Regions from separate parts of the Streptomyces sp. NPDC021100 genome, predicted to be linked through region 4. Evidence: riboswitches for the same ligand, from Rfam matches in the RefSeq annotation. Region 4 holds a riboswitch; each other region holds the start of a gene.
The links. A riboswitch is a leader RNA that binds a small molecule or an ion and turns the genes downstream of it on or off. The one in region 4 is predicted to bind cobalamin.

Region 1: it holds a riboswitch for cobalamin, as region 4 does, so the genes downstream of both, ACH4PU_RS28345 (FecCD family ABC transporter permease) here and metE (5-methyltetrahydropteroyltriglutamate--homocysteine S-methyltransferase) in region 4, are expected to answer to the same signal.
Region 2: it holds a riboswitch for cobalamin, as region 4 does, so the genes downstream of both, nrdI (class Ib ribonucleoside-diphosphate reductase assembly flavoprotein NrdI) here and metE (5-methyltetrahydropteroyltriglutamate--homocysteine S-methyltransferase) in region 4, are expected to answer to the same signal.
Region 3: it holds a riboswitch for cobalamin, as region 4 does, so the genes downstream of both, ACH4PU_RS22060 (HoxN/HupN/NixA family nickel/cobalt transporter) here and metE (5-methyltetrahydropteroyltriglutamate--homocysteine S-methyltransferase) in region 4, are expected to answer to the same signal.

What each region holds. Positions count from the first base shown of each region.
Region 1 is NZ_JBIRQH010000019.1:92,028-97,104, reverse strand. Features, by position in the region: gene ACH4PU_RS28355 (ABC transporter substrate-binding protein) at 1-475, opposite strand, end outside; gene ACH4PU_RS28350 (ABC transporter ATP-binding protein) at 508-1,278, opposite strand; gene ACH4PU_RS28345 (FecCD family ABC transporter permease) at 1,278-2,366, opposite strand; cobalamin riboswitch at 2,466-2,596, opposite strand; gene ACH4PU_RS28340 (FABP family protein) at 2,591-3,196, opposite strand; gene ACH4PU_RS28335 (DsrE family protein) at 3,476-3,841, shown strand; gene ACH4PU_RS28330 (DUF3099 domain-containing protein) at 3,869-4,147, opposite strand; gene ACH4PU_RS28325 (DUF1416 domain-containing protein) at 4,304-4,591, opposite strand; gene ACH4PU_RS28320 (sulfurtransferase) at 4,631-5,077, opposite strand, start outside.
Region 2 is NZ_JBIRQH010000014.1:178,856-183,932, forward strand. Features, by position in the region: gene aceB (malate synthase A) at 1-1,487, shown strand, start outside; gene ACH4PU_RS24280 (3-hydroxybutyryl-CoA dehydrogenase) at 1,484-2,374, shown strand; cobalamin riboswitch at 2,619-2,841, shown strand; gene nrdI (class Ib ribonucleoside-diphosphate reductase assembly flavoprotein NrdI) at 3,014-3,445, shown strand; gene nrdE (class 1b ribonucleoside-diphosphate reductase subunit alpha) at 3,442-5,077, shown strand, end outside.
Region 3 is NZ_JBIRQH010000012.1:136,160-141,236, forward strand. Features, by position in the region: gene ACH4PU_RS22055 (class I SAM-dependent methyltransferase) at 1-718, opposite strand, end outside; gene ACH4PU_RS22060 (HoxN/HupN/NixA family nickel/cobalt transporter) at 845-1,987, opposite strand; cobalamin riboswitch at 2,020-2,241, opposite strand; gene ACH4PU_RS22065 (APC family permease) at 2,548-4,080, shown strand; gene ACH4PU_RS22070 (YIP1 family protein) at 4,176-4,766, shown strand; gene ACH4PU_RS22075 (cytochrome P450) at 4,961-5,077, opposite strand, start outside.
Region 4 is NZ_JBIRQH010000006.1:288,285-293,361, reverse strand. Features, by position in the region: gene metE (5-methyltetrahydropteroyltriglutamate--homocysteine S-methyltransferase) at 43-2,361, opposite strand; cobalamin riboswitch at 2,545-2,718, opposite strand; gene ACH4PU_RS15180 (2'-5' RNA ligase family protein) at 2,928-3,500, shown strand; gene ACH4PU_RS15175 (hypothetical protein) at 3,758-4,063, shown strand; gene ACH4PU_RS15170 (alpha/beta fold hydrolase) at 4,688-5,077, shown strand, end outside.

The DNA.
Region 1 (5,077 bases), on a different contig from region 4:
ACTCGGTGAGCACGTACGAGCCGATGCCCAGCTTCTTCAGCGCGGCGGGCGTGAAGCCGTCGCCCTCGCCGAAGCCGTAGTTCCAGCCGGCGAAGACGAGGTCGGCCCTGGCGTCGAGGACCATCTCCTTGTTGATCTGCTTGGTGGACAGCCGCTTGACCTTGTCGTAGCCGTCCTTCCAGGGGAGGTCGTCCTTGCGGCTCGTCTTGTAGTCCGGCGCCACGTAGCCGGCCATGTGGTCCTCCAGGCCGAGGGCGAACATGATCTCGGCGATGCCCACGTCGTTGGTCACCACCCGGCGCGGTGCCTTGTCGTACACCGTCTTCACGCCGCAGTTCTCGATGGTGACGGGGTAATGGCCGGACGCGGAGGGCTTCTTCGCGTCCTCGGCCTTCGGATCCTCGTCCACCTGCGCGCCGCAGCCCGCCAGGGCGAGGGCTGCGGTCAGGCAGACGAGGACGCGGGCGGTTCGCATGGCTCGCATGGCGGGGCTCCTGAGGAAGGGGATCACCGGGGGAGGCGGTCGAAGAGGAGTTGCTGGACGCCGGACACCGGGTGGGGCACCCGGTGCGCCCGGACGCCGAAGACGTCGGCCAGCAGCCCGGACGTCAGCACCTCGTCCGGCGGCCCGGAGGCGACGAGCCGTCCGCCGTGGACGACGTACAGGACGTCGCAGTGGGTCGTGGCGAGGTTGAGGTCGTGCAGCGCGGCGAGCACGGTGAGCCCGGAGTCCCGTACGAGCGCGAGGACTTCGAGCTGCTGGCTGATGTCGAGGTGGTTGGTCGGCTCGTCCAGGACCAGCACCTTCGGCCGCTGCGCCAGGGCGCGCGCGATCAGGACGCGCTGCTTCTCGCCGCCGGAGAGGGTGAGGAAGCCGCGGTCCGTGAGGTGCCCGGCGCCGACCCGCTCCAGGGCCGCCGCGCAGGCGTCGGTGTCCTCGCGGGAGGTGCGGCCGGCCGCCCGCTGGTGCGGCAGCCGGCCCATCGCGACGACCTCGGCGACCGTGAAGTCGAACTCGCCGCCCGACTCCTGCGGCAGCGCCGCCAGCCGCCGGGCGCCCTCGCGGGCGGTGAGCCCGTGCAGGTCGTCGCCGTCCAGCAGCACCCGGCCGTGCGTCGGCCGCAGCGCGCGGTAGACGCACCGCAGCAGCGTCGACTTCCCGCTGCCGTTGGGTCCGACGACGCCGACGAACTGCCCGCTCTCGGCCCGCAGTTCCACGTCCCGGACCAGCCGGGCGCCGGCCACCTCGACCGACAGGTCCTCGATGTCGACCCGCATCAGGCCCCTCCGAAGGTGTAGCCGCGCCGGCGCATCAGCAGGATGAAGCAGGGCACGCCGATCAGTGCCGTGATCACGCCGACCGGCAGTTCGACGGGCGCGAGCAGCAGCCGCGAGACGACGTCCACCCACACCAGCAGCACAGCGCCCAGCAGCGGCGCGACCGCGAGGACCCGGCGGTGGTCGGCGCCGACCAGCATCCGGGTGGCGTGCGGGACCATCAGCCCGACGAAGCCGATGGCGCCGCTGACGGCCACCACGGCACCGGTGACGGCCGCGACCACGACGAACAGCACCCGGCGCCGCCGCTCGGGGTCGACGCCGAGCGCGGACGACGTCTCGTCGCCCATGGCCAGCACGTTCAGGCCGCGCGCCGACCACAGCAGGTAGCCCAGGCCCAGCAGCACGGCGCCGGCGGCGATCGGCACGGACTGCCAGCTCGCCCCGCCCAGGCTGCCGAGCAGCCACATCATGGCCGAGCGGGCGGCGTCCCCGCGGTCCGCGCTGAAGACCATCAGGGTGGTGATCGCGGAGAAGCCGTAGTACATGGCCGTCCCGACCAGCACCAGCCGCAGCGGGGTCAGCCCGTGCCCGGTGCCGCGGGCCGCCGCGTAGACCAGGGCCATGGAGGCGAGCGCGGAGAGGAACGCGGCGCTGGACAGCGCCCAGACGCCCAGCGAGCCGAGCACGCCGAAGAGGAGCACCGCGTTGGCGCCGACGGCGGCGCCGGAGGAGATGCCGAGCACGAACGGGTCGGCGAGGGCGTTGCGGACCAGCGCCTGGGTGGCCACGCCGACGGCGGCGAGCCCGGCGCCGACCACGGCCGCCAGCAGGGCGCGCGGGAAGCGCAGCTCCCAGACGATGGTGTAGGCGGAGACCTCGTCCGCCCCGATCCTGCCGCCGGTCAGCCCCGCGCCCAGGTAGTGCAGCACCCGGCCCCAGCCGATGCCGGAGGAGCCGAGGGCGACGCAGCAGAGCAGGGAGCCGAGCAGGGTCACGGTCAGCCCGGCGAGCAGGGGTGGCAGCGGGATCCGCCGCGCCGGTGCGGTGGTGCCGGGACCGGGCGGGGCGTGTGCGGTGGTCGCCAAGGGGGACGCCTTCGGCTCGGGCCGTGGGCCCGGGCGAGACGTGCCCGGAGGAGCCCCGCCGCGCCGCGGGGGGCCTCCCCTCGCAGTCCACGGCAAGTTGTCAGGAGCTGACACCGCCGCGGGTGATCGGGCTCGCAGAACGGGTGTTCTGCCTACCGTTGCGGGTCAGCGCCGGACTTCGACCGGACTTCCCCCGCGGGGCGCTTCGTACGAGAGCCTGGGGCTTACGGCTGCTCGGGGTTGTAGGGGGTGCCGTCCGGGCGGAAGAAGGAGACGCCGTCCGGCAGGTCGTCCGGCAGGTTCCGCGCCCACTCCTCCAGAGCGGCCACGTCGGCGGTCTTCTTCAGCTGCGCGGACATGTACGGCCGCAGCGGCACCTCGGGGGTGGCCTTCTCGCCGACCCACATCAGGTCGCCCTTGACGTACCCGTAGAGGCGCTTGCCGCCGGAGTACGGGCCGGACGCGGCGGTCCGTGCGACCGCGTCCGTGACGATGTCGATCTGCGGCTTCTTGTCGGCGAGCTCGCCGTACCAGACCTCGACGACGCCCTGGTCGCGGATCATGACGACCTCGACCTTGCGGTCCTTGTCGATCCGCCAGTAGCCGCTCTCGGTCTCCAGCGGACGGACCTTGTTCCCCTCGGCGTCGAGCACCCAGCTGTGCGAGACGTACTCCAGGAAGTCCCGGCCGTCGTGGGTGAAGGTGACTTCCTGCCCGAAGTTGCACTTCTCGGAGCCCGGGAAGTCGGCGACGCCCGCCCCCTCCCACTTGCCGAGGAGGAAGACGAGGGGCACCAGGTCCCGGTGGAGGTCGGACGGAATCTCGATCATGGGCTCAGCTCAGACGATCTGTAGGGGGGGTGGTCGGGGAGGCTCAGCGCTGGCCCTGGTACAGCTTCTTCCAGGTCAGCCCGGCGAACGCGAGAACGCCGACGGCGACCAGAACCAGCAGGGTGGTGAAGAATGCCTCAAGCACGAGCGCGCTCCTCGGTCGGAGTGAGGGGTTACGGACCTGCGACGAGTCTAGTCGGCCCGCTCCGGATCGGCGGTGCGAGGTGGTACGGGCCGCACAGGCCCCCCGGGAACGGGCGCCCGGCCTAGAGTGATCCCATGCGGAAGAAGCTCGTGATCAAGGTGACGGCGGGCGCGGACGCGCCCGAGCGGTGCTCGCAGGCGTTCACGGTGGCGGCCGTCGCCGTCGCGAGTGGCGTCGAGGTCTCGCTGTGGCTGACCGGGGAGTCGTCCTGGTTCGCCCTGCCGGGCCGGGCGGCGGAGTTCGAACTGCCGCACGCGGCGCCGCTGCCGGAGCTGATCGACGGCATCCGGGCGGGCGGCGGCATGATCACCGTCTGCACGCAGTGCGCGGCGCGGCGGGACATCGAGGAGAAGGACCTGATCGAGGGCGCGCGCATCGCGGGGGCCCAGGTGTTCGTCGGCGAGGCCATGGCGGACGGCGTGCAGGCGCTGGTCTACTGAGCCGTCACTGGCCGTCGCGCTGAGCCGTCACTGACCATCCCGCTGGTCGTCGCGGCCGCGCCGGTCGTCCAGCTCGTTCCACCAGCGGTCGGACTCGGGGTCGCCCGTCTCCTCGTCCCACCAGCGGTCGTCGGGACCCCGGCGGTTGGCCACGATGGCCGCCACCGGGGGGATGACCATCGCGAACAGGCACATGCCGATGGCGGCGGGCACGGACCACAGCCGTACGACGGCCCAGGCCAGGACGAACATCCCGACGCACGTGCCCATCATGGCGAAGTACAGGTGGCGCCGCCGCGCGTACATGCTTCAACGGTACGGCGGGGCCCGGTCGCCGTACAGCGCGCGCGGCCCGTCCGAGAGCGTGCCGGAGGGCCGCACCCCGCCATCAGGTCGTCCCAACCCCGAGGTGCGGCCCTCCGGCCGTCCGGCGCGCGAGGCGCCGTGCTTTATGCGGCTCGCTCAGACGGCGATGGCCACCTCCGCCAGCCCGCCGGGCCGCGCGACGACCGTACGGTCGGCGGTCGCGCCCGGGACGAGCGCGCGGACCGTCCAGGTGCCTTCGGCCGCGTAGAAGCGGAACTGCCCGGTCGCCGAGGTGGGGACCTCCGCGGTGAACTCGCCCTCGCTGTCCAGCAGACGCACGTAACCGGCGACGGGCACCCCGTCACGGGTCACGGAACCCTGGATGGTCGTCTCGCCCGGCTTGGCCGTCGAGGCGTCGGGGCCGCCGGCCTTGGCTCCACACATGCTGCGTACCTCTCCTCGTTCGTGCTGTCGTCGGACGGATCAGTTGGCGCCGAGCTCGATCGGCACGCCGACGAGGGAGCCGTACTCGGTCCACGAGCCGTCGTAGTTGCGGACGTTGGACTGCCCGAGCAGCTCGTGCAGGACGAACCAGGTGTGCGCCGACCGCTCGCCGATCCGGCAGTACGCGATGGTGTCCTTCGACAGGTCCACGCCCGCGCCCTCGTAGACGGCCCGGAGTTCGTCGTCCGACTTGAACGTGCCGTCGTCGTTGGCCGCCTTGGACCAGGGGACGTTGCGCGCCGACGGGACGTGGCCCGGGCGCTGCGACTGCTCCTGCGGGAGGTGGGCGGGGGCGAGCAGCTTGCCGCTGAACTCGTCGGGGGACCGGACGTCCACCAGGTTCAGGCTGCCGATCGCGGCCAGCACGTCGTCCCGGAACGCGCGGATCGAGGCGTCCTGCGGCTTGGCCTTGTACTCCGTGCGGGG
Region 2 (5,077 bases), on a different contig from region 4:
TCGAGGCGTTCGCATCGCGCCGACAGGATCTGATGAAGGAACGCCGCCGCCGGATGCTGCGACTGGCGTCGGGCTCGCCTCTCGACTTCCCCGTGGTCACCTCGGCCGTCCGCACCGACCCGGGCTGGCGCGTCGCACCGCCCGCCCCCGGGCTGACCGACCGCCGCGTGGAGATCACCGGTCCGCCCGACCGCCGGATGGCCGTCAACGCGCTCAACTCAGGCGCCCACGTGTGGATGGCGGACTTCGAGGACGCCAGCGCGCCCCTGTGGGACAACCTGGTCGGCGGACAGCTCACCCTGCTCGACGCCATCGAGCGCCGCATCGACTTCACCACGCCCGAGGGCAAGGAATACCGGCTCGGCGAACGTCTCGCCACCATCATGGTCCGCCCCCGCGGCTGGCACCTGGACGAGGAGCACCTGGAGTACGACGGCCGCCCGGTGCCCGCCGCGCTCGTCGACTTCGGCCTCTACTTCTTCCACTGCGCCCAGCGGCAGATCGACGCCGGCCACGGCCCGTACTTCTACCTCCCCAAGCTGGAGAACCACTACGAGGCCCGGCTGTGGAACGACGTCTTCCTGCTCGCCCAGGAGCTGCTGGGCATCCCTCGTGGTACGGTCCGCGCCACCGTTCTCATCGAGACGATCACCGCCGCGTTCGAGATGGAGGAGATCCTCCACGAACTGCGCGAGCACAGCGCCGGGTTGAACGCGGGCCGCTGGGACTACCTGTTCAGCCTGATCAAGACCTTCGGCCACCGCACCGACTTCCTCCTTCCCGACCGCGCGAAGGTGACGATGACCGCGCCCTTCATGCGGGCCTACACCGAACTCCTCGTCCGCACCTGCCACAAGCGCGGCGCCCACGCCATCGGTGGCATGGCCGCCCAGGTCCCCGGCAAGGACCCGGCCGTGAACGAGGCCGCGTTCGCCAAGGTCCGCCTGGACAAGGAGCGCGAGGCGGAGGACGGGTTCGACGGGTCCTGGGTGGCCCACCCCGCGCTCGTCCCCGTCTGCCGCGACGCCTTCGACAACGTCCTCGGCGAACGCCCCCACCAGCTCGACCGCACGCGTGACGACGTCGAGGTGACCGCGGCCGACCTGCTGTCCGTCCGCCGGATCGGCGGGCCGCCCACCCCTGAAGGGGTGCGCACCAACATCTCCGTCACCCTGCGGTACTACGCCGCCTGGCTGCGGGGCCAGGGAGCGGTCGCACTCGACGGGCTGATGGAGGACGCGGCCACCGCCGAGATCGCCCGGGTGCAGATCTGGCAGTGGCTACGGCACCGGGTGATCGACCGGGAGACCGTGACGGAGCTGCTCGACGACGAGGTCGCCGCGCTGGGCGCCGACTACCCGTGGGCACCCGTCGACGACATCCGCGCACTCTTCGAACGCACGGCGATGACAGGCGAGTTGCCCCTGTTCTTCACCCCGGACGCCTACACCCGCCACCTCGTGCGCCGCCCGGCGGAGCGGGCGTGAGCGCGGGCATCGCCCGCGTCGGCGTGGTCGGCGGCGGGCAGATGGGCGCGGGGATCGCCGAGGTGTGTGCGAGGGCCGGGCTGGACACCGTGGTGTGCGAGGTGGACGCGGTCGCCGCCCGCGCCGCCCGGGACCGCGTGGCCGCCTCCCTGGACCGCGCCGTACGACGGGGCAAGCTGATCCGCGAGGCCGCCGACGCCGCTCTGGACCGGCTCGTCTTCACCGGCAGCCTGGGCGACCTCGCCGACCGGCAGCTCGTCGTCGAGGCCGTCGTCGAGAACCCGGACGCCAAGGCCGAGATCTTCGCCGCCCTTGACAAGACCGTCGAGGACCCGGCGGCGGTCCTCGCCACGAACACCTCCTCCCTGCCCGTCATGCGGCTCGGCATGGCGACCACCCGCGCCGACCGGGTGATCGGCCTGCACTTCTTCAACCCCGTGCCGGTGCTGCCGCTGGTCGAGGTGGTGACCTCGCTGCACACCTCGGCCGAGACGACCGCCCTGGCCGAGGACTTCGCGGCCCGTACGCTCGGCAAGACGGTGATCCGCTCCCAGGATCGGGCGGGCTTCGTCGTCAACGCCCTGCTCATCCCGTATGTCCTCGCCGCCGTTCGCATGGCGGAGTCCGGCTTCGCCACCGCACAGGACATCGACACGGGCATGGAGCTCGGTTGCGCCCACCCCATGGGCCCGCTCAAACTCGCCGACCTGATCGGCCTGGACACCGTCGTCTCCATCGCGGAGTCGCTCTACGACGAGTTCCGCGAACCCCTTTACGCGCCACCGCCGCTGCTCCAACGGATGGTGGAGGCAGGGCTGCTGGGCCGGAAGGCCGGCCGGGGGTTCCACATCTACGGCCACGGTCGAGCGGCTCGGGGCACGGGCTGAGGGAACCGCACGACCGCCGGGGTGAGGGCCTTGGCAGGGGCGCGGGGGAGGGGCGGGAAGCGCGGGTGCGGCGCTTCCCGCCCTCTCTGCGTTCCGCTTCCGGTCTGCCATGGCGGGCGTGGAACGGCGAACCGGCCCACAGGAGATCCCGCCGCCCTCTGGCCAATGGCAGGACTTAGGTATACCTAAGTTTCGGGCGCGACACAACATCTGGGATGTGTGCGGTCGCTGGATTCCTAGATGTAGTGTTGGCGGTGCTGGTGGTTCGCCGGGCATCTTTGTGTTTGGCGTCGCAAGAGGGAACCCGGTGGGAATCCGGGACTGCCCCGCAGCGGTGAGCGGGAACGACCGCCGTCATACGCACTGGGCCCAAGAACGGGGTCTGGGAAGCGACGGCCAGTAGGAGCCTCGTACGACACGAGACGCGCCCGTGAGTCCGAAGACCTGCCACCGGTGCGCACGCCGGACAGCGGTGTGCGCGCTCCGAGGCCCCGAGGGAGGGCCAGGTGGCAGACGCACGGCCCCGGGTGAGGCGTATCGGTTTTCCCGCCACCCGGTCTCCCGCCGTACGCGCCCCGCCGTTCCTCCCCTCCCGGCCCTCGGGCGAAGACGGGAACGAGCGAGAGGAGGCGGCGAACGATGAGCGGTCTCGTGTATTTCTCCAGCGTCTCGGAGAACACCAGGCGTTTCGTGGAGAAGCTGGGCCTGCCGGCCACACGCATTCCCCTGCATCCGCGCCGTACGGGCATGCCCGAGGTGACCGAGCCGTATGTGCTGATCACGCCGACCTACGGGGGTGGCGAACGGGCCGGCGCGGTCCCCAGGCAGGTAATCCGCTTCCTGAACGTCGAGGCCAACCGGGTGCTGCTGCGCGGGGTCATCGCCTCCGGCAACACCAACTTCGGGGCCGACTACTGCCTGGCCGGCCGGGTGATCTCGGCGAAGTGCAGGGTCCCGGAGCTGTACCGATTCGAACTGCTGGGCACAGACCGCGACGTCCGCGCCGTAAGGGAAGGGTTGCGGGAATTTTGGACACGATACTCGTCGACGGCGGAGCGGCAGGCGGCATGAACACCCTCGTCACACCGGTCACGGCGCTCGCGGGCCGGCGCGAGTCGGTCGGCACGCGCAAGGACTACCACGCGCTGAACGCCATGCTGAACATGTACGACTGCGACGGCCGCATCCAGTTCGACAAGGACCGAGAGGCCGTCCGCCAGTACTTCCTCCAGCACGTCAACCCGAACACGGTGGTGTTCGGGTCGCTGAAGGAGAAGATCGACTACCTCATCGGGAACGACTACTACGAGGAGGCGCCGATCCGGTGCTACCGGTGGGAGTTCCTGGAGGACCTGTACCGGCGGGCGTACGCCCACGAGCACCGCTTCCGCACCTTCCTCGGTGCGTTCAAGTACTACACGTCGTACTCGCTCAAGACCTTCGACGGTTCCCGCTACCTGGAGCGGTACGAGGACCGGGTCGTCGCCACCGCCCTGTTCCTCGGCGCCGGTGACGAGGCGCTGGCCTCCCGGCTGGTGGACGAGATGATGACCGGCCGCTTCCAGCCGGCCACCCCGACCTTCCTCAACGCGGGCAAGGCCCAGCGCGGAGAGCTGGTCTCCTGCTTCCTCCTCCGGGTCGAGGACAACCTGGAGTCCATCGGCCGCGGCGTCAACTCCGCCCTCCAGCTGTCGAAGCGGGGCGGCGGCGTGGCGCTGCTGCTGACGAACCTGCGGGAGCAGGGTGCCCCGATCAAGAAGATCGAGAACCAGTCGTCCGGAGTCGTCCCGGTGATGAAGCTCCTGGAGGACTCATTCTCGTACGCCAACCAGCTCGGCGCGCGGCAGGGGGCGGGCGCGGTCTACCTGCACGCGCACCACCCGGACATCATGCGGTTCCTGGACACGAAGCGGGAGAACGCGGACGAGAAGGTCCGCATCAAGACGCTGTCCCTGGGTGTGGTCGTACCCGACATCACCTTCGAACTGGCCAAGCGGAACGAGGACATGCACCTGTTCTCGCCGTACGACGTGGAGCGCGAGTACGGCAGGCCGCTGTCCGACCTGTCCGTCAGCGAGCACTACGACGCCATGGTCGCCAACCCCCGCATCCGGAAGACCGCGCTGAGCGCGCGGGAATTCTTCAAGACGGTCGCGGAGCTACAGTTCGAGTCCGGTTACCCGTACCTGCTGTTCGAGGACACGGTGAACCGGGCGAACCCGATCCCGGGCTGGATCAACATGTCCAACCTCTGCTCGGAGATCCTCCAGGTCAACACGCCCAGCACCTACGACGCCTCGCTGGGCTACGAGACGGTCGGCCGGGACATCTCCTGCAACCTGGGCTCGCTGAACATCGCCGCCGCCATGGCCTCACCCGACCTCGGCGCGACCGTCGAGACGGCCGTGCGCGGACTGACCTCCGTCTCCGACCAGTCGCACATCGACGCGGTGCCGTCCGTCGCGCGCGGCAACGACCTCTCGCACTCCATCGGCCTCGGCCAGATGAACCTGCACGGCTACCTGGCCTCGCAGCGCATCCACTACGGCAGCGAGGAGGGCGTCGATTTCACGAACCTGTACTTCTACGCCGTCACCTACTACGCGCTGCGTGCCTCGAACCGGATCGCGATGGAACGCGGCAGGGCCTTCGACGGCTTCGAGGAGACCGCCTACGCGGACGGCTCCTACTTCGACAAGTACA
Region 3 (5,077 bases), on a different contig from region 4:
CGGGGAGGTCGCAGCCGCGGATGGCGTCGAGGCAGGTCAGGCCGGGGTGCAGGCGTTCCAGGGCGCGGGGGTCGTCGATGCCCCAGTGCACCCGCGCGCCGGTCTTGCGGAGGCAGGGCACCAGCCTCTGCATGCGGATGCCCAGGCCGTTGAAGCAGTCGAACAGGAGCTGTCCGCCCGGGAAGTGGGCGGTGATCCGCCGGATCAGGCGCTCGCCCTCGTCCGGCCGCAGGTACATGGAGAGCCCTTCGAAGACCGCCACCACGGGCCGGTCGGCGGGGAGTTCCTCCAGCCAGCCGTCGGCGGTCACGGAGGCCGCGAGGGTGCGGTGGTCGCCGCCGGGGGCCGGGAGGAGGCGGTCGCGGAGGGCGACGACCTCGGGGAGGTCGACGTCGATCCAGCGGGTCTCCGGGAACCGGGCGAGGCGGTGCGCCCGGGTGTCGAGCCCGCAGGCCAGGTGGAGCACGGTGGCCCGGGGGCGCCGGGCCAGGTACTCGGCCGTCCAGCCGTCCAGGCAGTGGGCGCGCAGGGCGACGCCGGCCGCGTCCACGGACGTCGTGCCCATCCCGCGGAAGTCGTAGTCGAGGCGCCGGACGGTGTCGAGGGCCGTCTCGTCGTGCAGGAGGGAGTGGCGGGAGCGGCTGTCGAGGGCGCGGGCGTAGAGGGTGGCGAGGAGGGTTTCCTGGACGCCGGTGAGGGTGATCTTCTCGCGGTCCATGGGCCTCCTCGCCGAAGGGCGGACGCTTCCGTTCTCACGGTAGCCCCGGCGGTGTCCTCCCGTCCCGGCCCCGGGGAAGACCGGCCGGGCGGGGGACGGAGGGGGGATGCCGCCGGGGCCCGGCCGTCAGCCCTCCGCCGCCGGGGCCGTCGCGCCGCGCGCGGCCCAGCGCTGCTCGACCTTGGCGAGGCGCCAGTAGGCGAGGGCCGCGGCCCAGACCACCACGAACAGGCCGACGATGACGAAGCCGACGTTGTCGAGGTTCAGGCCGGCGATCCAGCCGGTGACCGCGTCGTCCATGTCCAGCTTCTCGTGCAGCACGCCGACCAGTTCGATGGTGCCGATGAGGAAGGCGACGGCGATCGACAGGCCGGTGATGGTGAGGTTGTAGTAGACCTTGCGGACCGGGTTGGAGAACGCCCACTGGTAGGCGAAGTTCATGAACGTGCCGTCCAGCGTGTCGAAGAGGCTCATGCCGGCGGCGAACAGCAGCGGCAGGCAGAGGATCGCGTACCAGGGCAGTCCGGCGGCGGCGCCGCTGCCGGCCATCACCATCAGGGTGACCTCGGTGGCGGTGTCGAAGCCCAGGCCGAACAGGAAGCCCAGCGGGTACATCTGGCCGGGGCGGCTGATGGAGCGGGTGAACCGGCCGAGGATCCGGTTCATGAAACCGCGCGAGTCGAGCTGCTTCTCCAGCTCGGTCTCGTCGTAGCGGCCCTCGCGCATGGCGCGGAAGATGCGCAGGATGCCGGCCAGGGCGACGAGGTTGAGGGCGGCGATGAGGTAGAGGAAGCCGCCCGAGACGCTGGTGCCGACGATACCGAGCGTCTGGTGGGTGGACGACTCCTCGTCCATCAGCGTGCTCGCCATGTGCGTGCCGCCGGCGACCAGGGCGGCCATGACGACCACGACGCTGGAGTGGCCGAGGGCGAACCAGAAGCCGACGGAGACCGGGCGCTTGCCGTCGGCCATCAGCTTGCGGGTGGTGTTGTCGATGGCGGCGATGTGGTCGGCGTCGAAGGCGTGCCGCATGCCGAGGGTGTAGGCGGTGACGCCGAGGCCGACGCCGTACACCTTGGATCCCACGTGGTAGTCGTTGGGGACGACGAGCAGGAAGAGCACGCCGAAGGCGACGACGTGCAGGGCGGCTATGACGGCGAGCAGGCCGGCGGTCCGCATCGTGTCCTCGCGGCGCCAGCGGAAGGCGGCGGACGGCCCGGCGGCGGCTTGGGCGGACACGCCGGTGGGCGCGTCGGTGGGCAGGGTCATTTGGGGGTTCACGCTCCAGCACCTCGTGGATCGGTTCACTGAGATGCCGTGGCCGGTCTCCTGGCTGACGGGTTCGTTCGCGTCCGCCCCCGCCTTCCCGGCAGCCGGCTGCGGCCAGTGGCTCCCCGCGCCCGGTGGCGCGCGGAACGGGACGGTCACTCCCCGATCACAGTGGCGAGGGCCGCTCCGGAATCGGATCCCCCTGGGAGGGTCCTGCACCGGTCTTCCCGAACACCACGGCCGGGTCACTGTAACGCCCCTGCCAGTGCGGATGCACCGAGAGTGGTGATTGTCATGTCCTGCCTCAGGGGGCGCTCCGGTTGCGGTACCGGCTTCCGTCCCCTGCCGCGCTCCGGTCCCGTGCGCCCCGGGTCTTGACTCGGCGCGGAGCGCCCGGCCAGAGTCACCCAGCATCGCGTCCGGCCCACGGGCCCCAACTCCCGTGCGCTGTTCGGGCGATGGCCGCGCACCGGTCCGGCCCGCCCCGTCCGGGGTGATGGACGGGCCGGGCGGGCCGGTGTACGAGTGCAGGTATCGCGCCGACGGGAAGGGTGGCCGCCATGGCGGAGAGAGCGGGCGAGAGAGCCGACGGGCCGGACGGTCAGGGCGGATTCGTCCGCCGCGTCGGACCGTTCCAGGCCACCGCCATCAACATGAGCCAGATGTGCGGGATCGGCCCGTTCGTCACCATCCCGCTCATGGTCGCGGCCTTCGGCGGCCCGCAGGCCGTCATCGGCTTCCTCGCGGGCGCGCTGCTCGCCCTCGCGGACGGCCTGGTGTGGGCCGAGCTCGGCGCGTCCCTGCCGGGCGCGGGCGGCAGTTACGTCTACCTGCGGCAGGCGTTCCAGTACCGGACGGGCCGGCTGATGCCGTTCCTGTTCGTCTGGACGGCCATGCTCTACGTGCCGCTGGCCATGGCGAGCGGCGTGATGGGCTTCGTGCAGTACCTGGGGTACCTCTGGCCGGGCATGACCCCGACGCAGGGGGACCTGACGGGGCTGGCGCTCATCGTGGTCGTCGTGGCGCTGCTGTGGGGACGGGTGGAGAACATGGCCCGGATCACGACGGTGCTCTGGGGCGTGATGATCGCGGCCGTGGTGCTGGTGATCACCGCCGCGTTCACCCACTTCAGTCCGGACCGGGCGTTCACCTACCCGTCGCACGCCTTCGAGCTGACGAGCGATCACTTCTGGATCGGCTTCGCGGCGGGGCTGACCATCGGCATCTACGACTACGGCGGTTACTGGACGACCGCTTACATGGGCGCCGAGATCAAGGACCCCGGGCGTACGATCCCGCGCTCCATCATCTACTCCATCCTCGGCATCATGGGCATCTACCTGCTGCTGCAGATCGGCACCCTGGGCGTCGTGGACTGGCGGGACATGCTCGACGCGGACAACGTCGCCTCGTCCTCCGTGGCCTCCGCCGTGCTGGAACGCACCTGGGGGCGGGGGGCCGCCGACGCCGTCACCGTGCTCGTCCTGATCACCGCCGTGGCGTCGGTCTTCACCGGTCTCCTGGGCGCCTCCCGGATCCCCTACAACGCGGCCCGGGAGAAGGTGTTCTTCCGCGCGTTCGGCACCCTGCACCCCCGCCACCGCTTCCCCGTCCTCGGCCTGGTGAGCATGGGGGCGATCGGCTGCGTCGGGTTCCTGATCGGCCGTCATACGGACCTGGCGACGCTGATCCAGCTGCTGACCACGGTGATGGTGCTGGTCCAGGCGCTGGGGCAGATCGCGGCCGTGACCGTCCTGCGCCGCCGCCAGCCGGCCCTGCCGCGCCCGTACCGGATGTGGCTCTACCCGCTGCCGAGCCTGGTGGCGCTGGTCGGGTGGCTCGTCATCTACGGCTACGCGGACCGCAATTCGCCCGGGCGGCACCCCATCGAGTGGTCGCTCGCCTGGTTCGCCGCGGGCTGCCTGGCCTTCCTGCTGTGGGCGCGGGTGGAGCGGGTCTGGCCGTTCGGACCGCGGGAGATCAGCGAGGAGTACCTGCCGGGCGCCGGCGGGGACACGGATGAGGGCGCGGGTGAGGGCGCCGCCCCGGAACCGGACGCCGGCACCGGCCCGGTGGAGCCCACGCCCGCCTGACGCACCACCTGACGCCCCGTCGGACGGCGGCGTCCGCAGAGGCCCGCCACGCCCGCCCCGGGATCACCTCCCAGAGCGGTGAGAGAATCGTCCCCATGCCCCTGACCACCACGACGTCCCCCCGCCCCCCGGACTCCGGACGGCGCAAGCTGCTCTGGCACCGGCTCATATTCGGGCTCTGGTACCGGCCCGTCGAAGTGCTCGACGAGGCCCGGGACCGGAGCGTCTGGGGCGCCGCCATGTTCCTGTGCCTGCTCTGCGGGGCGCTGGGGACCATGGCCAAGGACTCGTTCTGGGCCCAGTGGGACGTGAGCCCCGCACTCGCCCTGGAGGCCATGGCCATCGGCTCGGGCGTCGTCCTGCTCGCCAGCGTGCTGCTGGGCCTGGTCACCCACGCCATCGCCCGCCGACTCGGCGGCAACGGCCGGCCCGGGCCGACGGCGAGCCTGTTCGTCCTCGTCTTCTGGACCACCGACCTCCCCCGGCTGGTCCTGGACTCCTGCCTGCCGAGCGCCTCGATCCCCGTCCGCGCCACCGCCGCGGCCTCCGCCGTCTTCGGCTGCGCCCTGGCCACCCTCCTCATCCGCGGCCAGCACCACCTGCCGACCCACAAGGCGGTGGCGGCGGTGAGCATCCAGATGCTGGCGGCGGTGGCCCTGCTGAAGTTCCCCCCGGGCAGCGGCTGAGCGAGCGCCGCCCCGGGCGGCTCCCGGCGCTCCGGCGCCGCGCGGAGCGTCCCCCGGCCCTCCGGCCCGTCACCGCGGCGGGCCGGTTCGTCGTGCGCCCGGATCCGGGCATGCGAAGGCCCGCCCGGTGCGACGGGGGATGCACACCGGGCGGGCTCGAAGACAGTTCTACCTCATCAAGGATGGGTTATGCATCAAAAACGTGTTCGGCTTGCGGCCGACCAGCGCACGGGGAGCGAAATCAGGCCACGCGCGCGAATGGACGGACGCCACTTCAGTTCCTCTCTCGGAACGGCGAGTTCCAGTTTCTC
Region 4 (5,077 bases):
GCCCGTCCGCTCGGGACGGGCTCCGGCCGGACCGGGCCCGTGTCAGGCCCCCGGCAGCTCCCCGCGGACGGTGCGGGCCGCCGTCACCAGGTTCTCCAGTGACGCCCGGGTCTCCGGCCAGCCGCGGGTCTTCAGCCCGCAGTCCGGGTTGACCCACAGCCGCTCGGCCGGGATCGCCCTCAGCCCGGCGCGCAGCAGCTCCGCCGCCTCCTCCGCGCTCGGCACGCGCGGCGAGTGGATGTCGTACACCCCCGGCCCGGCCTCGCGCGGATAGCCGTGCGCGGCGAGTTCGCGGGCGACCTGCATGTGGGAGCGGGCCGCCTCCAGGCTGATGACGTCGGCGTCGAGGTCGTCGATGGCCTGGACGACGTCCCCGAACTCGGCGTAGCACATGTGCGTGTGGATCTGGGTGTCCGGCCGGACCCCGCCGGTGGTGAGCCGGAACGCCTCGGTGGCCCACGCCAGGTACGCCGGGCGGTCCGCCGCCCGCAGCGGCAGCGTCTCGCGCAGCGCCGGCTCGTCGACCTGGACGACGGACGTGCCCGCCGCCTCCAGGTCGTTCACCTCGTCGCGCAGGGCGAGGGCGACTTGCCGGGCGGTGTCGGCGAGCGGCTGGTCGTCGCGGACGAACGACCAGGCGAGCATGGTGACCGGCCCGGTCAGCATGCCCTTGACGGGACGGCCGGTGAGCGACTGGGCGTACGTCGTCCAGCGCACCGTCATCGGCTCCGGCCGGGAGATGTCCCCGGCGAGGACCGGCGGACGGACGTAGCGGGTGCCGTACGACTGCACCCAGCCGTGCTGCGTGGCGAGGTAGCCCGTGAGCTGCTCGGCGAAGTACTGGACCATGTCGTTGCGTTCGGGCTCGCCGTGCACCAGGACGTCCAGGCCGGTCTTCTCCTGGAAGGAGATCACCTCCTGGATCTCGGCCCTGATGCGCTCCTCGTAGCCGGCCGTGTCGAGCCGGCCCGCGCGCAGGTCGGCGCGGGCGGCGCGGAGTTCGCCGGTCTGCGGGAAGGAGCCGATGGTCGTGGTCGGCAGCAGCGGCAGACCGAGGCGGGCGCGCTGGGCGCCGGCGCGCTCGGCGTACGGCAGGGAGCGGCGGGCGTCGGCGGTGGTGACGGCGGCGGCCCGGGCCCGGACGGCCGGGTCGTGGGTGATCGGGGAGGCCGCGCGGGAGGCCAGGTCGGCCCGGTTGGCGGCCAGTTCGGCGGCGATGGTGTCGGTGCCCTGGGCGAGGCCCTTGGCGAGCGTGACGATCTCGCGCGTCTTCTGCTGCGCGAAGGCCAGCCAGCGCAGGATCTGCGGCTCGATGTCGCGCTCCATGGCGGCGTCGAGGGGGACGTGCAGCAGGGACGAGGACGCGGCGACGTCGACCCACTCGGCGAGGCCGAGCAGGGTGCCCAGGGTGGCGAGGGATTTCTCCAGGTCGTTCACCCAGATGTTGCGGCCGTTGACGACACCGGCGACCAGGCGCTTGCCGGGCAGCCCGCCGGCGGCGGCGAGGTCGCCGAGGTTGGCGGCGGCGGCCTCGGTGAAGTCCAGGGCGAGCCCGTCCACCGGCGCCTTGGCGAGGACGGGCAGCGCCTCCCCGAGCCGGTCGAAGTACGAGGCGACCAGCAGCTTCGGGCGGTCGGGCAGCGCTCCGAGATCGCGGTAGGCGCGCTCGGCGGCGTTCAGCTCGGCCGGGGTGCGGTCCTGCACCAGGGCGGGCTCGTCGAGCTGCACCCACTCGGCGCCGGCCGCCCGCAGGTCGGCCAGCACCTCCGCGTACACCGGCAGCAGGCGGTCCAGGAGGGTGAGCGGGACGAAGTCCGGGTCCACGCCCGGCGCGGGCTTGGCGAGCAGGAGGTAGGTGACGGGTCCCACGAGGACGGGCCGGGCCGTCAGGCCCAGGGCGAGGGCCTCCTTCAACTCCGCGACTTGCTTGGCGGAGTCGGCGCGGAACACCGTGTCCGGGCCCAGCTCCGGCACCAGGTAGTGGTAGTTGGTGTCGAACCACTTGGTCATCTCCAGCGGCGCCACGTCCTGCGTACCCCGCGCCATCGCGAAGTACCCGGCCAGGGCGTCCTCCTCGACGGCCTCCCGGTGCCGGGCGGGGATCGCGCCGACCATGACGGTGGTGTCGAGGACGTGGTCGTAGTACGAGAAGTCGCCGGTGGGTACCTCGTGGAGGCCGGCCGCGGCCAGCTGCTCCCAGGTGTCCCGGCGCAGGCCGGCGGCGGTGGCGCGCAGGGCGTCGGCCGTCACCCGGCCCTTCCAGTAGCCCTCGATCGCCTTCTTGAGTTCACGGTTCCGGCCCTGGCGGGGGTAGCCGTACACGGTGGCCCGTGCTGCCGCGGCTGCGGACTTGCTGGTCACGGAGATCTCCTTCGCGAGATGGATCCCTGAGATCCCGGAACGGCACGAGAGCGCGAAGGGTGACGGACCGGGCGGGCCGGGCGCGCGCGGCATGGCGCGGTCGTCCGCCTGGTATGTACGCCGACCCGCCCTCGAGGTCACCGGGATGTCCGCGCACGAATGGTTCGCGCGCGGGCAGGTGGCAGGTCTTCGGACTCGCGGGCGCGCCTCGTGGCGTACGGAACCCGTCGGATTCCGTACGAGGCACCTACTGGCCGTCGCTTCCCGGGCCCCGTGCGTCGGGCCCAGTGCGTATGACGGCGGTCGTTCCCGCTCACCGCTGCGGGGCAGTCCCGGATTCCCACCGGGTTCCCTCTTGCGACGCTCCCGTCTGGCGGGCGGGGCGAACCAGCTGCGCTCGTCAGCCTAGAGGGTGCGGGGCCCGGGACGGAAGGGAGATCGCGATGCGGAAGGTGAGGTGGGACACGGGGGACAGGCCGTGCGGCGGGAGTGACGACGGGCGTGCGGCGGGTCGGACGGCGGCCGTCCGACTCGTGCGGACCGGGCGCGGCCCGGACCATGGAGGGGTGGACGGCGACCTGGTCCTGGAGGTGGCGCCGACGGCCCGGACGGCCGTGGCGTGGTTGCCGCCGCGCGCCCACTGGCCGGCCGTCCAGGAGATCCGCCGGGAGTACGACCCGCAGGTGCGGCGGTGGCCGCCGCATGTGAACCTGCTGTTCGGCTTCGTACCCGAGGAGTGCTTCCCGCGGGCCCTGCCGCTGCTCTCCGCCGCGGCGGCCGAATGCCCGGCCTTCCCGGTCCGGCCGGCGGGCGTGCGCTACTTCCGGCACCGGCGGTACGCCACGGTGTGGCTCGACCCGGCGGCGGGCGGCGGCCCGGCCCCCTGGGTGCGCCTGCACGAGGAGCTGACGTCCCGCTTCCCGCTGTGCCGCGGGCGCGGCGAGCGCTTCGTCCCGCACCTCTCCCTCGGGCGCACCACGGAGCCGCGTGCCCTGGCCGCCGAGCTGGCCGCCCGGCTGGGTCCGATGCCGGGTGAGGTCGAGGAGATCGTGGTGCTCTCCCGGCGCGGGGAGGAGCCCATGCGGACGCGGGCCGTGGTCACGCTGGGGACGGGGGAGGTGCGGTGGGCGGGGGACTGAGGGGGTCGGCGCCGATCGTCCCCGGCGCCGACCGGCGGCGTGTCGTCGAGGTACGCCGCCCGGGCCCGGACGCGGTCCGCGCGCACGCCCGGGGCGGAGCTCCCCCGGACAGGCCGGGCTTCCACCCGTCCTGGGACGGCAGTTACGAAAGGTGTTTGCACAGGGAACAACACTGTTGCGGCGCGCGAGGTTGCCCTAGATTCCCTCCGTATGGCGTAACTGATGTGCGCCTTGGGAGAGTTGACCGGGAGGCTTCCTTGAACGGAACGTTACGGACGACGGCCGGACTCACCGCGGTCGCGGCGGCCCTGCTGGCCGGCGTGGCGCTGGCCGCCCCGGCGTCGGCCGCCACCGCCGCGCCGTCCCGGGGAGCGGTGACGGCGGGCCCGGCCACCTACTACGTCTACGTCACCGGGGTCGCCGGCTCGCTGGACGGCGCCCGCGCGAACGCGAACCACAAGCTTCCGAAGAACTGTTACCCCTGGGGCATAGTGGCCAGTGGCACCACCCCCGACAACAACATCTGGGTGACCGTCCAGGGCAACTGCTCCGGGGAGCAGTGACCGGAGACAGCACCCGCGCGGCAAGGACCGAGGGGCGCCGACCCAACCGGCGCCCCTCGGGGCTTTCCGGGGCTCTATCGGGGCTCTAAGGGAGGGACCTCAGCGCCCCGAAGGCCGTCCGTCCGGCGTTTCCGCCGTTCGCCCGTGCCACACCGTCCGAGGGCGGCCCCATCAGTGTGCCCCCGGCACCCGGCCCGGCCGGGCGCGCGCCGGCCGCGACAGGCCCTGGAGGGCGCCCTCACCCCGTTCGCCGTCGGCCGGACCGTCGGCGTGCCCCGCCAACCGGTCCGGACCGAGGCCGCGTTCCCGCTTCCCGCCCGTGTTCCGGCTGCCCGACGAAGGCCGGTCGGCCGGCTCCGGAAGCATCCTGACCACCGGTCCGCCCCGCGATGTGACGCGCCCCCAGGCCGGACATCCGCAGGTGGGTAGCCGTGGCCGGACGTCCTCCCGCACGTCGACTACGAGAACAGGGCCCTGCAGCGCCGCACAGTACCCGGCTCAAGAACGCTCCATCCGCGCCGAGTTGGTGAGCGTCACCTGTTTGACCGGTGACGCGCCCCGTGCCATAGTCGTGCGCACGCCCTCAGCGGGCGCAGGCACTTCGCGACGCACGGAGGGCTCGGCATGATCAATCGGCGTACGTTCGGCAAGGCGCTCGGCCTCGGGGCCGGCGGTGCGGTCACCGTCGCGCTGCCGGGGGTGCCGGGGGCGGCGCAGGCCGCCACGGAGCGGCGGGCCGGCCCCCGCCGGCAGGGCGCCTTTCCCCCGCTCAGGAAGGTCAGAGCCGGCCTGCTGGAGGTCGGTTACGCCGAGCTGGGGCCGGCGCACGGGCCGCCGGTCGTCTGTCTGCACGGCTGGCCGTACGACATCCACAGCTTCGTCGACGTCGCGCCCCTCCTCGTGGCCGAGGGGTACCGGGTGATCGTCCCCTATCTGCGCGGCCACGGCACGACCCGCTTCCTCTCCGGCCGGACCTTCCGCAACGGGCAGCAGTCCGCCCTCGCCCTCGACATC